2 regions of the Streptomyces sp. NPDC050617 genome follow, and region 1 is predicted to be linked to the other one. Evidence: riboswitches for the same ligand, from Rfam matches in the RefSeq annotation. Region 1 holds a riboswitch; the other holds the start of a gene.
What was found. Region 1 has a riboswitch for S-adenosylmethionine ahead of AB0I49_RS32270 (aminotransferase class V-fold PLP-dependent enzyme). Riboswitches for the same ligand answer to the same signal wherever they lie in the genome.

Region 1 (7,310 bases):
GGCGCCCCGCTGGAGCCGCTCACCCCGCTCACCGCGCTGTTCGTGCACGGAAACTGGCTGCACCTGCTGGGCAACATGCTCTTCCTCTTCGTCTTCGGCGCGATGACGGAGGAGCGTATGGGCCGGCTGCACTTCGCCGTCTTCTACGTCGCGACCGGCTATCTCGCGCTGCTCGGCTACGCCACCGCGCACGCCGATTCCACCCAGGCCCTGGTCGGGGCGTCCGGAGCGATCTCCGGGGTGCTCGGCGCGTTTCTCTGCCTCTTCCCCACGGCGCGGGTCACGAGTCTCTTTCCGTTCCTCTTCTTCCTGCCGCTGCGCTTCCCCGCCTGGGCCGTGCTCATCTTCTGGTTCGTGCTCCAGTGGCTGGCCGCCGGCGCCGCGGGCTCCCAGCCGGGCGTCGCCTATCTCGCGCACCTGGTGGGGTTCGCGCTCGGCTTCCTCTACGCGTGGGCCCGCTACCGGCGTCCGGCTAGAGTGAAAGGCGCGGCCCCGCCCAGCGAGGGGGCGCGCCCACCCGGGGACCCCGACACCAGCGGCTGACGCCACGGGCCCCCGGACCCGCGAGGAGGAGCCAGCCTTTGATCACGTCGATCGTGCTCATCAAGACGAGCGTGGACCAGATCCCCGAGATCGCCGAGAAGATCGCCGCCCTGGAGGGCGTCAGCGAGGTCTATTCGGTCACCGGCGCCCACGACCTGATCGCGATGGTCCGCGTCGCCCGCCACGACGACCTCGCGGACGTCATCCCCGGCCGCATCAGCAAGGTCCCGGGCGTGGCCTCCACCGAGACCCACATCGCCTTCCGCACGTACTCGCAGCACGACCTGGAGGCGGCCTTCGCGATCGGCCTGGACGCGTAGCGCCCGGCCGACGGGGAGCATCCTGGCCCGCGCGGGCGGCGCCCGGCGTCCCCTCAGGCCGCCGACACCGGCACGCAGCGGCCGCCCTCGGTCCGGTAGGACCACTTGGCACCGGAGGCGACCAGTTCGCGTACGGCCGCCACGAAGCGGTCGATGTGCTCGTCGGGGGTGCCCGCGCCGAAGCTGACGCGGATGGCGTTCAGTGAGCGCTCGCCTGGCGCGGCCTCGGGCGCGCCGCACTCTCCGACCTCGTCGCTCTCCGCGCCCAGCAGCGTCCGCACCAGCGGGTGCGCGCAGAACAGGCCGTCGCGCACCCCGATGCCGTACTCGGCGGAGAGCGCCGCCGCGAAGTGCGAGCTGTTCCAGCCCTCCACCACGAAGGAGAGGACGCCGACCCGGGGGGCGTCGTCGCCGAAGAGCGAGAGCACCTTCACCTCGGGGATCGCGGCGAGCCCCTCGCGGACCCGCGCCAGGAGCCGCTGCTCGCGCTCGACGAGCGCGTCGAAACCGGCCTCGGTCAGCGCCTTGCAGGCGGCGGCGATCGCGTAGACGCCGATCACGTTGGGCGAACCGGCCTCGTGCCGGGCCTCGGTCTCGTGCCACTCGACGTCCACGCCGCCGTCCGCGCGCCGCTCGACCCTGCGGCTCGCGCCGCCGCCCGCGAGGTACGGCTCCGCCGCCAGCAGCCAGTCCCGGCGCCCGGCGAGCACGCCCGAGCCGAACGGCGCGTACAGCTTGTGGCCGGAGAACGCCACCCAGTCCACGTCCGAGGCCGCCACGTCCACCGGGTGGTGCGGCGCGAGCTGCGCGGCGTCGAGGACGATCCGCGCGCCGTGCGCGTGGGCGGCGGCCGCCAGCTCCCGTACGGGCCACACCTCGCCCGTCACATTGGACGCGCCCGTCACACAGACCAGCGCGGGCCCGTACGGCTCCCGGTCGGCGAGCGCCTTCTCCAGCGTCTCGACGGCCTGCGCCGGGGTGCGCGGCGCGTCGAGGTAGCTGACGGTGACATCAGAGGAGGCGGAGGCCGCGCGCCGCTCCCACGGCAGCAGCGAGGCGTGGTGCTCGGTCTCGAAGACGAAGACGCGCGTGCCGCGCGGGAGGGCCGCGGCCAGCAGGTTGAGCGAGTCGGTGGTGGAGCGGGTGAAGATCACCTGGTCGTCGGCGCGGCAGCCGAGGAACTCCGCGACGTCGGCGCGGCTGTTCTCGAAGAGGTCGGTGGAGAGCTGCGAGAGGTACCCCGCGCCGCGGTGCACGCTGCCGTAGTAGGGGGCGTACGCGGCCACGTCGTCCCAGACCCGCTGGAGGGCGGGGGCGCTGGCGGCGTAGTCGAGCGCCGCGTAGACGACCTCGCCGCCGGTGACCAGCGGGACGCTGACGTCCCGGCCGAGCACCGGCAGCGGCTGGGCGGCCGCCGCGGCAACGGCTTCCGAAGGGGTGGCGGTGACGGCGGCGGTGGCGTGTGCGGACATGCTGAACTCTCCCGGCGGTGCAGGCGGAATGTCTTCGAAGGCGCACGGGTTCGGGGACGCGTGCGGAACGCCTCGACGCGCGGCTCGCGCGGCATACGGAGGCATGAAGAGATCTGAGAAGACCTGAGGAACCCTCAGGGGACGTCAGAAAAGGGGCCGTCGGCCCTATCGCATTCGCTTGCTCACGAGACTGCTCCCTCAAGACCAGGACCCCTGGACGAGGGGCCCGCGCTTGCCGAGGACCTTGCTGTCCACGACCTGGTCTTCACCCGGGGCACCCCGCCACGGACGGAGGGTTGCCGGACAGCGGGCCGGGGCCTATGTCGCTGTCACTCATGACCTGTGCAGCATCTTGCCACACGATCTTCGATGCGCAAGGCGCGGTCCGCACTGTGGACTGCGCCCTGCGTCACACGAAGCACCACACCGCGCCCCGCGCCATCGGCGTCAGGCGTTGCTCGCCACGACCCACCGCTGCAACGCGTCCCGCGCCGCCCCCGAGTCGACGGCGTCCGCGGCCCGCGCGATCCCCGCGGAGATCTGCGCGGCGAGCGGCTCGTCCGTCGGCTCCAGCGCCACCAGCGCCGCCGCCGAGTTGAGCAGCACCGCGTCCCGTACGGGCCCGGTCTCCCCCGCCAGCAGCCGGCGGGCGACGTCCGCGTTGTACGAGGCGTCGGCGCCGCGCAGCGCCGAGACCGGCACCAGGTCGATGCCGACGTCCCGCGGGTCGAACGCCTCCTCGCGGACCCGCCCGTCCCGCACGATCCACACCCGCGAGGTCGCGGTCGTGGTCAGCTCGTCCAGCCCGTCGTCGCCGCGGAAGACCAGCGCGCTGGAGCCGCGCTCGGCGAGGACCCCGGCGAGGATCGGCGCCATCCGGGCGTCGGCGACGCCGGTGGCCTGGGCCTTGACCCGCGCGGGGTTGGTCAGCGGGCCCAGCACGTTGAACGTCGTCCGGATGCCCAGCTCCCGCCGGGCGGCGGCCACATGGCGCAGCGAGGGGTGGAACTTCACCGCGAAGCAGAAGGTGATGCCCGCCTCCTCGGCGACCCGCACCACCTGCCGCGGGTGGAGGTCCAGGTTGACGCCGAGCTTCTCCAGCACGTCGGAGGCGCCGCTGGCGGACGACGCGGCGCGGTTGCCGTGCTTGACGACCTTCGCCCCCGTGCCGGCCACCACGATCGAGGACATGGTGGAGATGTTGACGGTCTTGGCCCCGTCGCCGCCGGTGCCGACGATGTCGATGCTGGGGCCGGGCACCTCGATGAGGTTGGCGTGGTCGTACATGGCCCGTACGAGCCCGGAGATCTCGGCGACGGTCTCGCCCTTGGCGCGCAGCGCGACCGCGAAACCGGCGATCTGGGCGTCGGTGGCCTCGCCGCGCATGATGCGGTCCATGGCCCAGGCGGTGTCGTCGGCGCCGAGGTCGCGGTGGTCCAGGAGCGCGTCCAGGATGCCCGGCCAGGTACGGGCCGTCGCGCTGTCGCCGCCTGCCGGGGTCGCAACGTTCATGGTCCACGCTCCTGGTGGTCGTCTGGATTCGCCGGACCAGACTATCGAGACGTACGGACAGCGAAGAGCCCCGTCCATGCGCTGGACGGGGCTCTCGCTGTGGCGGTCAGCGGATGACGCTCTCGGGCGTGGGATCAGTGGTGGCCGTGGCCGCTGGTGATCTCCTCGTACTCCTCGGCGGTGGCCTTGGGGATCTGGGTCCCCTCTCCGTAGAAGCCCTTGGAGAGCTTCGCCCGGAGCTTGGTGGTCCGGCCGACCTTGCGCTCCACGCCGTTCTCGTCGACCTCGGAGCCGATCTCCAGCGGCTTGGGCTGGTCGTGCGCCGTGAGGGTGTGCAGCTGCTCCTGCGAGAGCGGCTCGTGGACCTCGACGAACTCGCCGTGCGGCAGCCGCTTGATGATGCCGGACTCGCGTCCGTGCAGCACCTTGTCGCGGTCGCGCCGCTGGAGCCCGAGGCAGATCCGGCGCGTGGCGATGAAGACCAGCACCGGCACCACGAAGAAGCCGACGCGGACGAACCAGGTGATCGCGTTGATCGAGAGGTGGAAGTGGGTGGCCCAGAGGTCGTTTCCACCGCCGACGAGCAGCACGAAGTACCAGCTGATCCAGGCGGCGCCGAACGCGGTGCGCGTCGGGGCGTTGCGCGGGCGGTCCAGCAGGTGGTGCTCCCGCTTGTCCCCGGTGACCCAGGACTCGATGAACGGGTACACCGCGATGGACACCAGCACGAGCGGGAAGATGATCAGCGGGATGAGCACGCCCAGGACCAGGGTGTGGCCCCAGAGGTTGATCTCCCAGCCAGGCATCACTCGGATCAGGCCCTCGGAGAAGCCCATGTACCAGTCGGGCTGGGCGCCCGTGGACACCTGGTCCGGCCGGTAGGGGCCGATCGCCCAGATCGGGTTGATCGTCGCGATGGCGGCGACGGCCGCGATCACACCGAAGACCAGGAAGAAGAAGCCTCCGGCCTTGGCCATGTAGACCGGCAGCAGCGGCATGCCGACCACGTTCTTGTTCGTCCGGCCGGGGCCGGGGAACTGCGTGTGCTTGTGGTAGAAGACCAGGATCAGGTGCGCCACCAGCAGGCCGAGCATGATGCCCGGCAGCAGCAGGACGTGGATCGAGAAGAACCGCGGCACGAAGTCCGAGCCGGGGAACTCGCCGCCGAACAGGAACATCGAGATGTACGTGCCGATGATCGGCACGGACAGGATCGCGCCCTCCATGAACCGGACGCCGGTGCCGGAGAGCAGGTCGTCCGGCAGGGAGTAGCCGGTGAAGCCGGTGAACATGCCCAGCACGAACAGCAGGAAGCCGAAGAGCCAGTTGATCTCGCGCGGCTTGCGGAACGCGCCCGTGAAGAAGACGCGCATCATGTGCACGAACATCGCCGCGAGGAAGATCAGCGCGCCCCAGTGGTGGATCTGCCGGATCAGCAGACCGCCGCGCACATCGAAGCTGATGTGCATCGTCGACTGGAAGGCGTCGGACATGTGCATGCCCTGCATGGGCACGTACGAGCCGTGGTACGTGACTTCCTGCATGCTCGGGTGGAAGAACAGCGTCAGATACACACCCGTGAGGATGATGATGATGAAGCTGTAGAGGCAGACCTCGCCCAGCATGAAGGACCAGTGGTCCGGGAAGATCTTGCGCATGTTGGCCTTGGCCAGGCTGTAGATGCCGAGCCGGCCATCCGCCCAGTCGGCCACCCGCTCGCCGGCGGGCGCCTTGCGCTTGCTGCTTTCAGTACTCATCCGCGCTCCCAGAAGGCAGGACCGACGGGCTCGGCGAAGTCGCCCAACGCCTCTAGGTAGCCCTTGTCATTGACCTTGATCCGCAGCTGCGGCAGGGCGTGGCCGGCCGGGCCGAAGATCACTCGGCCGCCGTCGGAGAGGTCGAACGTCGACTGGTGGCACGGGCAGAGCACGTGGTGCGTCTGCTGCTCGTACAGGCTGATGGGGCAGCCGACGTGGGTGCAGATCTTCGAGTAGGCGACGATGCCGTCCGCCGACCAGTCCAGTTCCTTCTTGTCCTTGATGTTCTCCGGCTGGATCCGGACGATCATCAGGGCCGCCTTCGCGATCTCCTGCTGGAAATCGTGGTCGTCCTCCTTCATGCCCTCCGGCATGGCGAAGGTCAGCGAGCCCACCGAGATGTCCTCGGGCCGCAGCGGCTGATTGGTGTTCTGGTTGATCAGCAGCTTCCCCGCGGACCAGCGGGTGTGCCGGAGCTTGGTGCCCGGCAGCGGGCCGAGGTCGCGCAGCAGCACCACACCGGAGAGCGGCACCAGGGCCAGCGCGCCGAACATGGTGTTGCGGATCAGCTTGCGGCGGCCGAACGCCGACTCCTCGGCGCCCGCCTTGAAGTCGTCGAGAACCTTGGCCTTGACCTCGGGCTCGGCCGAGATCGCGTGGCGCTCGTCGGCGACCTCCACGTCGGACATCAGGGTGCGGGCCCAGTGGACCGCGCCCGCGCCGATGCAGAACAGCGCCACGCCGAGGGTGAGCCCCAGCGAGAAGTTCAGGGCGCTGACGTGGCCGACCGGGTAGACGTAGATGATCTTGTCGACCGGGAGAGCCACGTACGAGGCGATGAAGCCGACCGTGGCCAGCATGGAGAGCAGGAACAGGAACGCGACCACGCGCTCGGAGCGCTTGGCGGCCCGCTCGTCGATGTCCTGGACGCGGTGCTCGTGCGGCGGCAGGCCCGGGTCGGCGAAGGGGTCGGCGTGGGTGGCCACCGCGCCGTCGTGCGCGTCGCCCTGCTCGCTCGGCAGGTTCTCTTCTGGAATGTCTTGGCTACTCATGACTTCTTGGCCTTTGCGGTCCGGGCGGCGACCCAGATGGCGACGGCGATCAGCGCGCCGAGCCCGAAGATCCAGGCGAACAGACCCTCGCTGACCGGGCCGAGCCCGCCCAGTTCGAGGCCGCCGGGGTTCTCCGACTTGTCGCTGTTGACCGCGCCGAGGTACGCGATGATGTCCTTCTTGTTCTTCTCCGGCATCGTCGTGTCGGGGAAGGAAGGCATGTTCTGCGGGCCGGTCTGCATGGCCTCGTAGATGTGCTTGGGGTCGACGCCCTCAAGCGACGGGGCGAACTTGCCGTTCGAGAGCGCGCCACCCTTGCCGGTGAAATTGTGGCACTGGGCGCAGTTCGTACGGAAGAGCTCCCCGCCCTTGGCGATGTCCGCGCCGTCCGGGTTGTACTGGCCCTTGGTCGGAACCGAGGGGCCCGCGCCGAGCGAGGCGATGTACGCGGCGAGCTGGTCGGTCTCGGCCTGCGAGTAGAGCGCCTTCTTGCTGGGCGCCTGCGCGCCCTGCTGCTGCAGGGGCATGCGGCCGGTGCTGACCTGGAAGTCCACGGCGGCGGCGCCCACGCCCACCAGGGGCGGGCCGTCGGAGCTGCCCTGACCGCCGGTGCCGTGGCAGCTTGCGCAGCCGACGGAGTAGAGCTTCTTGCCC
Region 2 (7,310 bases), on a different contig from region 1:
CGCCGAGCACGAGGACCAGCACGAGCGCGTACGGATCGAGCTGCCAGCTCGCGAACATGCGCCCGACCGTCGGCTCGGGCAGCCCCGATGCGGTGGTGACCCCATGGGGCCCAAAGGCCGCCAAGGGTACGGAAGCCCCGAAAATCGCTGTCGCTGTCACGCCGAACCACGGTAGACCCGTGTGTATACGATCCTGCGCCCGGCCCCCGCCTCCGGCCCGCGGTCAGTCGTCCAGCGCCCGCAGCTGGGCCATGAACCACTGCGCGGGCGGCAGCGCGGTGGCCGCCGCGGCCAGCCGCTTCGTGCGCTCGGCCCGCTCGTCGCGGGCCATCACCAGCCCCTCGTGCAGCGCGCGGGCCGTGGCCTCGACGTCGTACGGATTGACGGTGATCGCGTCCTGGCCCAGCTCCTCGTACGCCCCGGCCTCCCGCGACAGCACCAGCGCGCACCCCTCGTCGGAGACCACCGGGACCTCCTTCGCGACGAGGTTCATGCCGTCCCGGATGGGGTTGACGAGGGCGACGTCCGCCAGCCGGTACGCCGCCAGGGAGCGCGCGAAATCGTCCTTGACGTGCAGCGCGACCGGCTGCCAGCCCTCGCGCCCGAACTCCGCGTTGATCTCCTCGGCGACGGACTCGACGCGCGCCGTGTAGTCCCGGTACACGGCCAGGTCCTGCCGCGAGGGGTAGGCGAAGGCGATGTGCACGACCTCGCCGTGCCACTCGGGGCGCCGCTCCAGCAGCAGCCGGTAGGCGAGCAGGCCGCGCACGATGTTCTTGGACAACTCGGTGCGGTCCACGCGGACGACGGTCTTGCGGCCCGAGCCCCCGATCTGCTCGCGCAGGGCCGCCATCCGCTCCTCGACGTCGGGCCGGTGCGAGCGCTCGCGCAGGAAGTCGGCGTCGGCCCCGAGCCCGTGCACGCCGATGCGCGTCGTACGGCCCTCGAAGGTGACGGAACCGCCGTCGTCGGCGGCGCTCGCGCCGAGCACGTCCCGGCAGCAGGCGATGAACGCGTCCGCCCAGCGCCGCGTCAAGAACGCCGCCCGGTCCGCGCCCAGCACCCCGCGCAGCACCTGCGCCGCGACATCGTCGGGCAGCAGCCGGTAGTAGTCCGGCGGCGCCCACGGCGTGTGCGAGAAGTGGCCGATCCGCAGGTCGGGGCGGCGCTCCCGGAGCATGCCGGGGACCAGCGTGAGGTGGTAGTCCTGCACCAGCACGGCCGCGCCGCTCGCCGCCTCGGCGGCCAGCGCGTCCGCGAAGGCCGCGTTGTACGCCTCGTACGCGCCCCACTGCTCCCGGAAGTCCGCGTCGAACACGGGCTCCAGCGGCGTCTCGTACAGCAGGTGGTGGACGAACCACAGCACGGAATTCGCGATGCCGTTGTACGCGGCGGCGAAGACGTCGGGCGCGATGTCCAGCATCCGGACGCGCTGTCCACCGGAGTCGTCCGCCGGCAGATGGCCGCCCTGGGAGCGCCGTACGGCCTCCCGGTCGCCGTCCCCGAGCGCCGCGCACACCCAGACGGCGTCCGCCTCCGGTCCGATGGCCGACAGCCCTGAGACCAGGCCGCCGCCGCCGCGCTTGGCGGTGAGCGACCCGTCGTCGCTCCGCACGTAGGAGACCGGGCCGCGGTTGGACGCGACGAGGACCTGGGCGCCGTGCTGGTAGGCCATGTCGCGAGCCTAGCCGCTGCCGCCAGCGCTCAAACGCGCGCACACCATCCGGGCCAGTACCGGGGCTCCGCCCCGGACCCCGGTCCTCAATCGCCGGACGGGCTGAAATGCCGGTCCTCAAGCGCCGGACGGGCTGGAATGCCGGTCCTCAATCGCCGGACGGGCTGGGGTGCCGGTCCTCAAGCGCCGCCGGGCGGGCTGGAGTGCCGGGTTCTACGCTGCTCGGCGTTTCACGTACTCCGGTATTTCGGTCATCGGCGGTCGTTCCTCCGTGTCCACCGCGTGGGTCCGTGCCACGAAGCCCTGCTCGCCCCGGTCGAACTGGGTCAGTACCGGGCGCACCAAATGACCGCGCGCCAGGCGCAGTTGGGCGGTGCGGTAGATGGCCGCGGCCATCCGCCCGAGGGCCTGGCCGTCCTGGTGCCGATGGAGGCGCACCCCCACGTCGACCTGGGCGAGCGCGTCCAGGCCGACGGTGTGCAGCGCGTCGACGAGGAGGCCGAGCTCCACTCCGTAGCCGACGGGGAACGGCAGCCGTTCCAGCAGCGAGCGCCGCGCCGCGTACTCGCCGCCGAGCGGCTGCACGAACCCCGCCAGCTGCGGCCAGTGCAGATTGAGCAGCGGGCGGGCCACCAGCTCCGTGACCCGGCCGCCCTGCCCCGCGGCGTCGCCGAGCGGGCGGTCGTACATCGCCTTCACGAAGTGCACGTCCGGATCGGTCAGCAGCGGCCCGACGATGCCCGAGACGAACTCGGCGGAGAACTCCCGCAGGTCGGCGTCGACGAAGCAGACGATCTCGCCGCTGGTCGCCAGCAGCGACCGCCACAGCACCTCGCCCTTGCCGGGCAGCGCGGGCAGCCGCGGCAGCACCGCGTCCCGGTGCACGACCCGCGCCCCGGCCGCCGCCGCGACGGCGGCCGTCCGGTCCGTGGAACCGGAGTCCAGCACCACCAGCTCGTCCACCAGCGGCACGGGTCCGCCCATCAGCTCCCGGCGGATCGTGGCGACGATCGCGCCGACCGTCGCCTCCTCGTCGAGGGCGGGCAGCACCACGCTCACCGTGCCGCGCGCACCGGCGGCGCACTTCGCGGCGAGGAGCTGGTCGAGCGGGCGGTCGGCGGCGGACCAAGAGCGCTGCTTCAGCCAGTGCTCGACCTCTTCCAGCACGTCGAAAGTCTCCTTCTGCGATCCGTATGCGATCCGTATGCGAGCTGTATGCGGTCCCTATACGGTCCGCATGTGATCCATCTCGCGGTTCGGACGACTATCTCAACCGTCCGTGGCTTCGGTTACAGTCTTGAACAACGCGGACGCCCGTCGCATGTCGGGGTCGCGTGACAAATGCCTGGGCCCCGCCCAGCGCCATACCGCTCATCCAGAGGGGCAGAGGGAACGGCCCGTTGAAGCCCCGGCAACCCTCCCGCCGGTCTCGTCGAACTATTCGCGAGGCTCCCGGTGGGGAAGGTGCCAATTCCGGCTCGCGGCGAGATGCGCCGCGGGGAAGATGAGGAGAAAGGGCCTCGCCTCCATGGCTGTGCAAGCCGCAGAAACCACCGCTTCCGCCACCCCCGTCGACCTCGGTCCCGCCGTGGCGCTCTCCTGCCGCGAGTGCGGCGAGCGTTCCGCCCTCGGCCCGATTTTCGCCTGCGAGGTCTGTTTCGGGCCTCTTGAGGTCGCGTACGAGCTGCCGACGGGCGACCCGGAGGCCCTGCGCCGGCGGATCGAGGCCGGCCCCGACAACATCTGGCGGTACGCGCCGCTGCTGCCGGTCCCGGCCGACGTGGCCGGCAAGCCGAATCTGAACCCCGGCTTCACCAAGCTCGTCAAGGCCGACCGCCTCGCCCGCGAGTTGGGCGTCACCGGCGGCCTGTACGTCAAGGACGACTCCGGCAACCCGACGCACTCCTTCAAGGACCGCGTCGTCGCCATCGCCGTCGAGGCCGCCCGCGCCTTCGGCTTCACCACCCTGTCCTGCTCCTCGACCGGCAACCTCGCGGGCGCGGTCGGCGCGGCGGCGGCCCGTTCCGGCTTCAGGTCCTGCGTGTTCATCCCGCACGACCTGGAGCAGGGCAAGGTCGTCATGGCCGCGGTCTACGGCGGCGAGCTCGTCGGCATCGAGGGCAACTACGACGACGTCAACCGGTTCTGCTCCGAGCTCATCGGCGACCCGGCGGGCGAGGGCTGGGGCTTCGTCAACGTCAACCTGCGCCCGTACTACGGCGAGGGCTCCAAGACGCTCGCGTACGAGATCTGCGAGCAGCTCGGCTGGCGGCTCCCGGACCAGATCGTCATCCCGATCGCGTCCGGCTCCCAGCTCACGAAGATCGACAAGGGGCTCAAGGAGCTGATCCGGCTCGGGCTGGTCGAGGACCGCCCGTACAAGATCTTCGGCGCCCAGGCCGAGGGGTGCTCGCCGGTCTCGACGGCCTTCAAGGCGGGCCACGACGTCGTACGGCCGCAGAAGCCGAACACCATCGCCAAGTCGCTCGCCATCGGCAACCCGGCGGACGGCCCGTACGTGCTCGACATCGCCCGGCGCACCGGCGGCGCGGTCGAGGACGTCAACGACGCGCAGGTGGTGGACGCGATCAAGCTGCTGGCCCGTACGGAGGGCGTCTTCGCGGAGACCGCGGGCGGCGTGACGGTCGGCGTCACCAAGAAGCTGATCGAGAACGGGCTGCTCGACCCGGCCCTGACCACGGTCGTCCTGAACACCGGCGACGGCCTCAAGACGCTGGACGCGGTGGCGCCGACCACCGGGCCCACGGCGACGATCCGCCCCAGCCTGGACGCGTTCCGCGCCGCGGGACTGGCCGGCTGACCGCGCCCCCAGGCCCACTCCGTCCACCACCGAAGGGAACCGTCATGAGCGTAAACGTCCGTATTCCTACCATTCTCCGTACGTACACCGACGGCCGGGCCGAGGTGCCGGCGGAGGGTGCGACCGTCGCCGAGGTCATCGACTCCCTGGAGCGGAACCACCCGGGCATCGCCGCGCGCGTGCTCGACGACGCCGGCAAGCTGCGCCGCTTCGTGAACGTCTACGTCAACGACGACGACGCGCGCTTCGAGGGCGGCCTCCAGGCGCCGACGCCGGACGGCGCGGGCATTTCGATCATCCCGGCGGTCGCCGGCGGCTGCTGAGGTCGCCCGCGGCTTCTCGCGCCCTTCCCGCCACTCTTCCCGCATCGCCCCCGCTTTACTCCCGCATCGTCCCCGAATCGCCCCGGCCGGAAACGGACGGGGCGATTCCGTCTGTTGAATGGCGATACAGTTGAGGACGATCCCCCTCCGGCGTCAGTGCCGAACGCATATGAGAACCCGTCAAGTTACGTGCAAAGACTGTGTGCGAATTGTCGGTTTGGTTGCGTTATGCCCGGACCGACTTGCCCCGGATTGCTGGGAATCCTCCGCAAAGCGCCCGTCGGCCACCGCCGGAATTCTCGTCCGATTGACCTGTTGCAGACGGCATCCGTGCAGATACATTCAGCCGCGGTCGACGCGTTCCGGCGCACACCCCCACCTGTCAGGGGGTGAGGTCTGACCCAGGGTCCGCGAAGTGCGGTCCTGCGCAAGGGCCAGTAATAGGGGAGTTAGGCATGGCTCAGGGCACCGTCAAATGGTTCAACGCGGAGAAGGGGTACGGCTTCATCGCGGTCGACGGTGGTGCGGATGTATTCGTCCACTACAGCGCGATTCAGATGGACGGCTACCGCACCCTCGAGGAGGGTCAGCGAGTCGAGTTCGAGATCTCGCAGGGCCAGAAGGGGCCGCAGGCGGACATGGTCAAGCTCGCCGTCTGATCTCGGCGCGATCGACCACCGGCTCACTCACACGCGGGGCCCGTACCTTCCGGGGTACGGGCCCTTCGTGCGCCCGGAAACCGGGCCGCGCCCCGGTCGGGGTCCGGACGGCGTCCCGGTCGGGGTCCCGGTCGGGGTCCGGGCCGTGCCCCGGCCGGGGTCCGGGCGCGCCCCCGGCGGCCTCCCGATCGCGCCTCCGGGTAATGCGAAGCCGCTTGCACTCAAGGGGGGCGAGTGCTAATCATTGGGCTTAGCACTCTCCCAGTGAGAGTGACAGAACTTGGATCGGGCCGGTGAGGTCCGCACCCTGGTGGGGCAAGGAACCACAAGGGCTGCAGGCCGTCCGTCGCGGGCGCCAGCGTGATCCGGAGAAAGCCTCCCCCAAGCTCTCAGGGAGCCGGGGGGACCCCCTTCTGTCCGGGAGGACCACTTCACATGGCCAAGATCATCGCGTTCGACGAGGAGGCACGGCGCGGCCTCGAGCGCGGCATGAACCAGCTCGCCGACGCCGTCAAGGTGACCCTGGGCCCCAAGGGTCGCAACGTCGTCCTCGAGAAGAAGTGGGGCGCCCCCACGATCACCAACGATGGTGTCTCCATCGCCAAGGAGATCGAGCTCGAGGACCCGTACGAGAAGATCGGCGCCGAGCTGGTCAAGGAGGTCGCGAAGAAGACGGACGACGTCGCCGGTGACGGCACGACGACCGCGACCGTCCTGGCGCAGGCGCTGGTCCGCGAGGGCCTGCGCAACGTAGCCGCCGGCGCCAACCCGATGGCCCTCAAGCGCGGCATCGAGAAGGCCGTCGAGGCCGTCTCCGCCGCCCTGCTGGAGCAGGCCAAGGACGTGGAGACCAAGGAGCAGATCGCTTCGACCGCCTCCATCTCCGCCGCCGACACCCAGATCGGCGAGCTGATCGCCGAGGCCATGGACAAGGTCGGCAAGGAAGGCGTCATCACGGTCGAGGAGTCGCAGACCTTCGGCCTGGAGCTTGAGCTCACCGAAGGCATGCGCTTCGACAAGGGCTACATCTCCGCCTACTTCGCCACCGACATGGAGCGTATGGAGGCGTCGCTCGACGACCCGTACATCCTGATCGTCAACTCCAAGATCGGCAACGTGAAGGACCTCCTTCCGCTGCTGGAGAAGGTCATGCAGTCGGGCAAGCCGCTGCTGATCATCGCGGAGGATGTCGAGGGCGAGGCGCTGTCCACGCTCGTCGTCAACAAGATCCGCGGCACCTTCAAGTCCGTCGCCGTCAAGGCCCCGGGCTTCGGTGACCGCCGCAAGGCCATGCTCGGCGACATCGCCATCCTCACCGGTGGCACCGTCATCTCCGAGGAGGTCGGCCTCAAGCTGGAGAACGCCGGTCTCGACCTGCTCGGCCGCGCCCGCAAGGTCGTCATCACCAAGGACGAGACGACCATCGTCGACGGCGCCGGCGAGAGCGACCAGGTCCAGGGCCGCGTCAACCAGATCCGCGCCGAGATCGAGAACTCGGACAGCGACTACGACCGCGAGAAGCTGCAGGAGCGCCTGGCAAAGCTCGCCGGCGGTGTCGCGGTCATCAAGGCCGGCGCCGCGACCGAGGTGGAGCTCAAGGAGCGCAAGCACCGCATCGAGGACGCCGTTCGCAACGCGAAGGCGGCCGTCGAGGAGGGCATCGTCGCCGGCGGCGGCGTGGCCCTGCTCCAGACCGTCTCGGTCTTCGAGAAGCTCGACCTTGAGGGCGACGAGGCCACCGGTGCCGCCGCTGTGAAGCTGGCCCTGGAGGCCCCGCTGAAGCAGATCTCCGTCAACGCCGGCCTTGAGGGCGGCGTCGTCGTGGAGAAGGT

Region 2: linked by a shared signal. The riboswitch ahead of thrC (threonine synthase) and the one ahead of AB0I49_RS32270 (aminotransferase class V-fold PLP-dependent enzyme) in region 1 are both predicted to bind S-adenosylmethionine.

Annotation. Positions count from the first base shown of each region.
Region 1 is NZ_JBFAIS010000032.1:47,871-55,180, forward strand. It holds gene AB0I49_RS32260 (rhomboid family intramembrane serine protease) at 1-543, shown strand, start outside; gene AB0I49_RS32265 (Lrp/AsnC ligand binding domain-containing protein) at 582-863, shown strand; gene AB0I49_RS32270 (aminotransferase class V-fold PLP-dependent enzyme) at 917-2,335, opposite strand; SAM riboswitch class IV at 2,559-2,676, opposite strand; gene trpD (anthranilate phosphoribosyltransferase) at 2,783-3,847, opposite strand; gene AB0I49_RS32280 (cytochrome bc complex cytochrome b subunit) at 3,982-5,604, opposite strand; gene AB0I49_RS32285 (Rieske 2Fe-2S domain-containing protein) at 5,601-6,656, opposite strand; gene AB0I49_RS32290 (c-type cytochrome) at 6,653-7,310, opposite strand, start outside.
Region 2 is NZ_JBFAIS010000005.1:162,161-169,470, forward strand. It holds gene AB0I49_RS09315 (cytochrome c oxidase assembly protein) at 1-58, opposite strand, end outside; gene AB0I49_RS09320 (trehalose-6-phosphate synthase) at 224-1,675, opposite strand; gene AB0I49_RS09325 (glucosyl-3-phosphoglycerate synthase) at 1,889-2,842, opposite strand; SAM riboswitch class I at 3,044-3,186, shown strand; gene thrC (threonine synthase) at 3,204-4,496, shown strand; gene AB0I49_RS09335 (MoaD/ThiS family protein) at 4,541-4,819, shown strand; gene AB0I49_RS09340 (cold-shock protein) at 5,275-5,478, shown strand; gene groL (chaperonin GroEL) at 5,914-7,310, shown strand, end outside.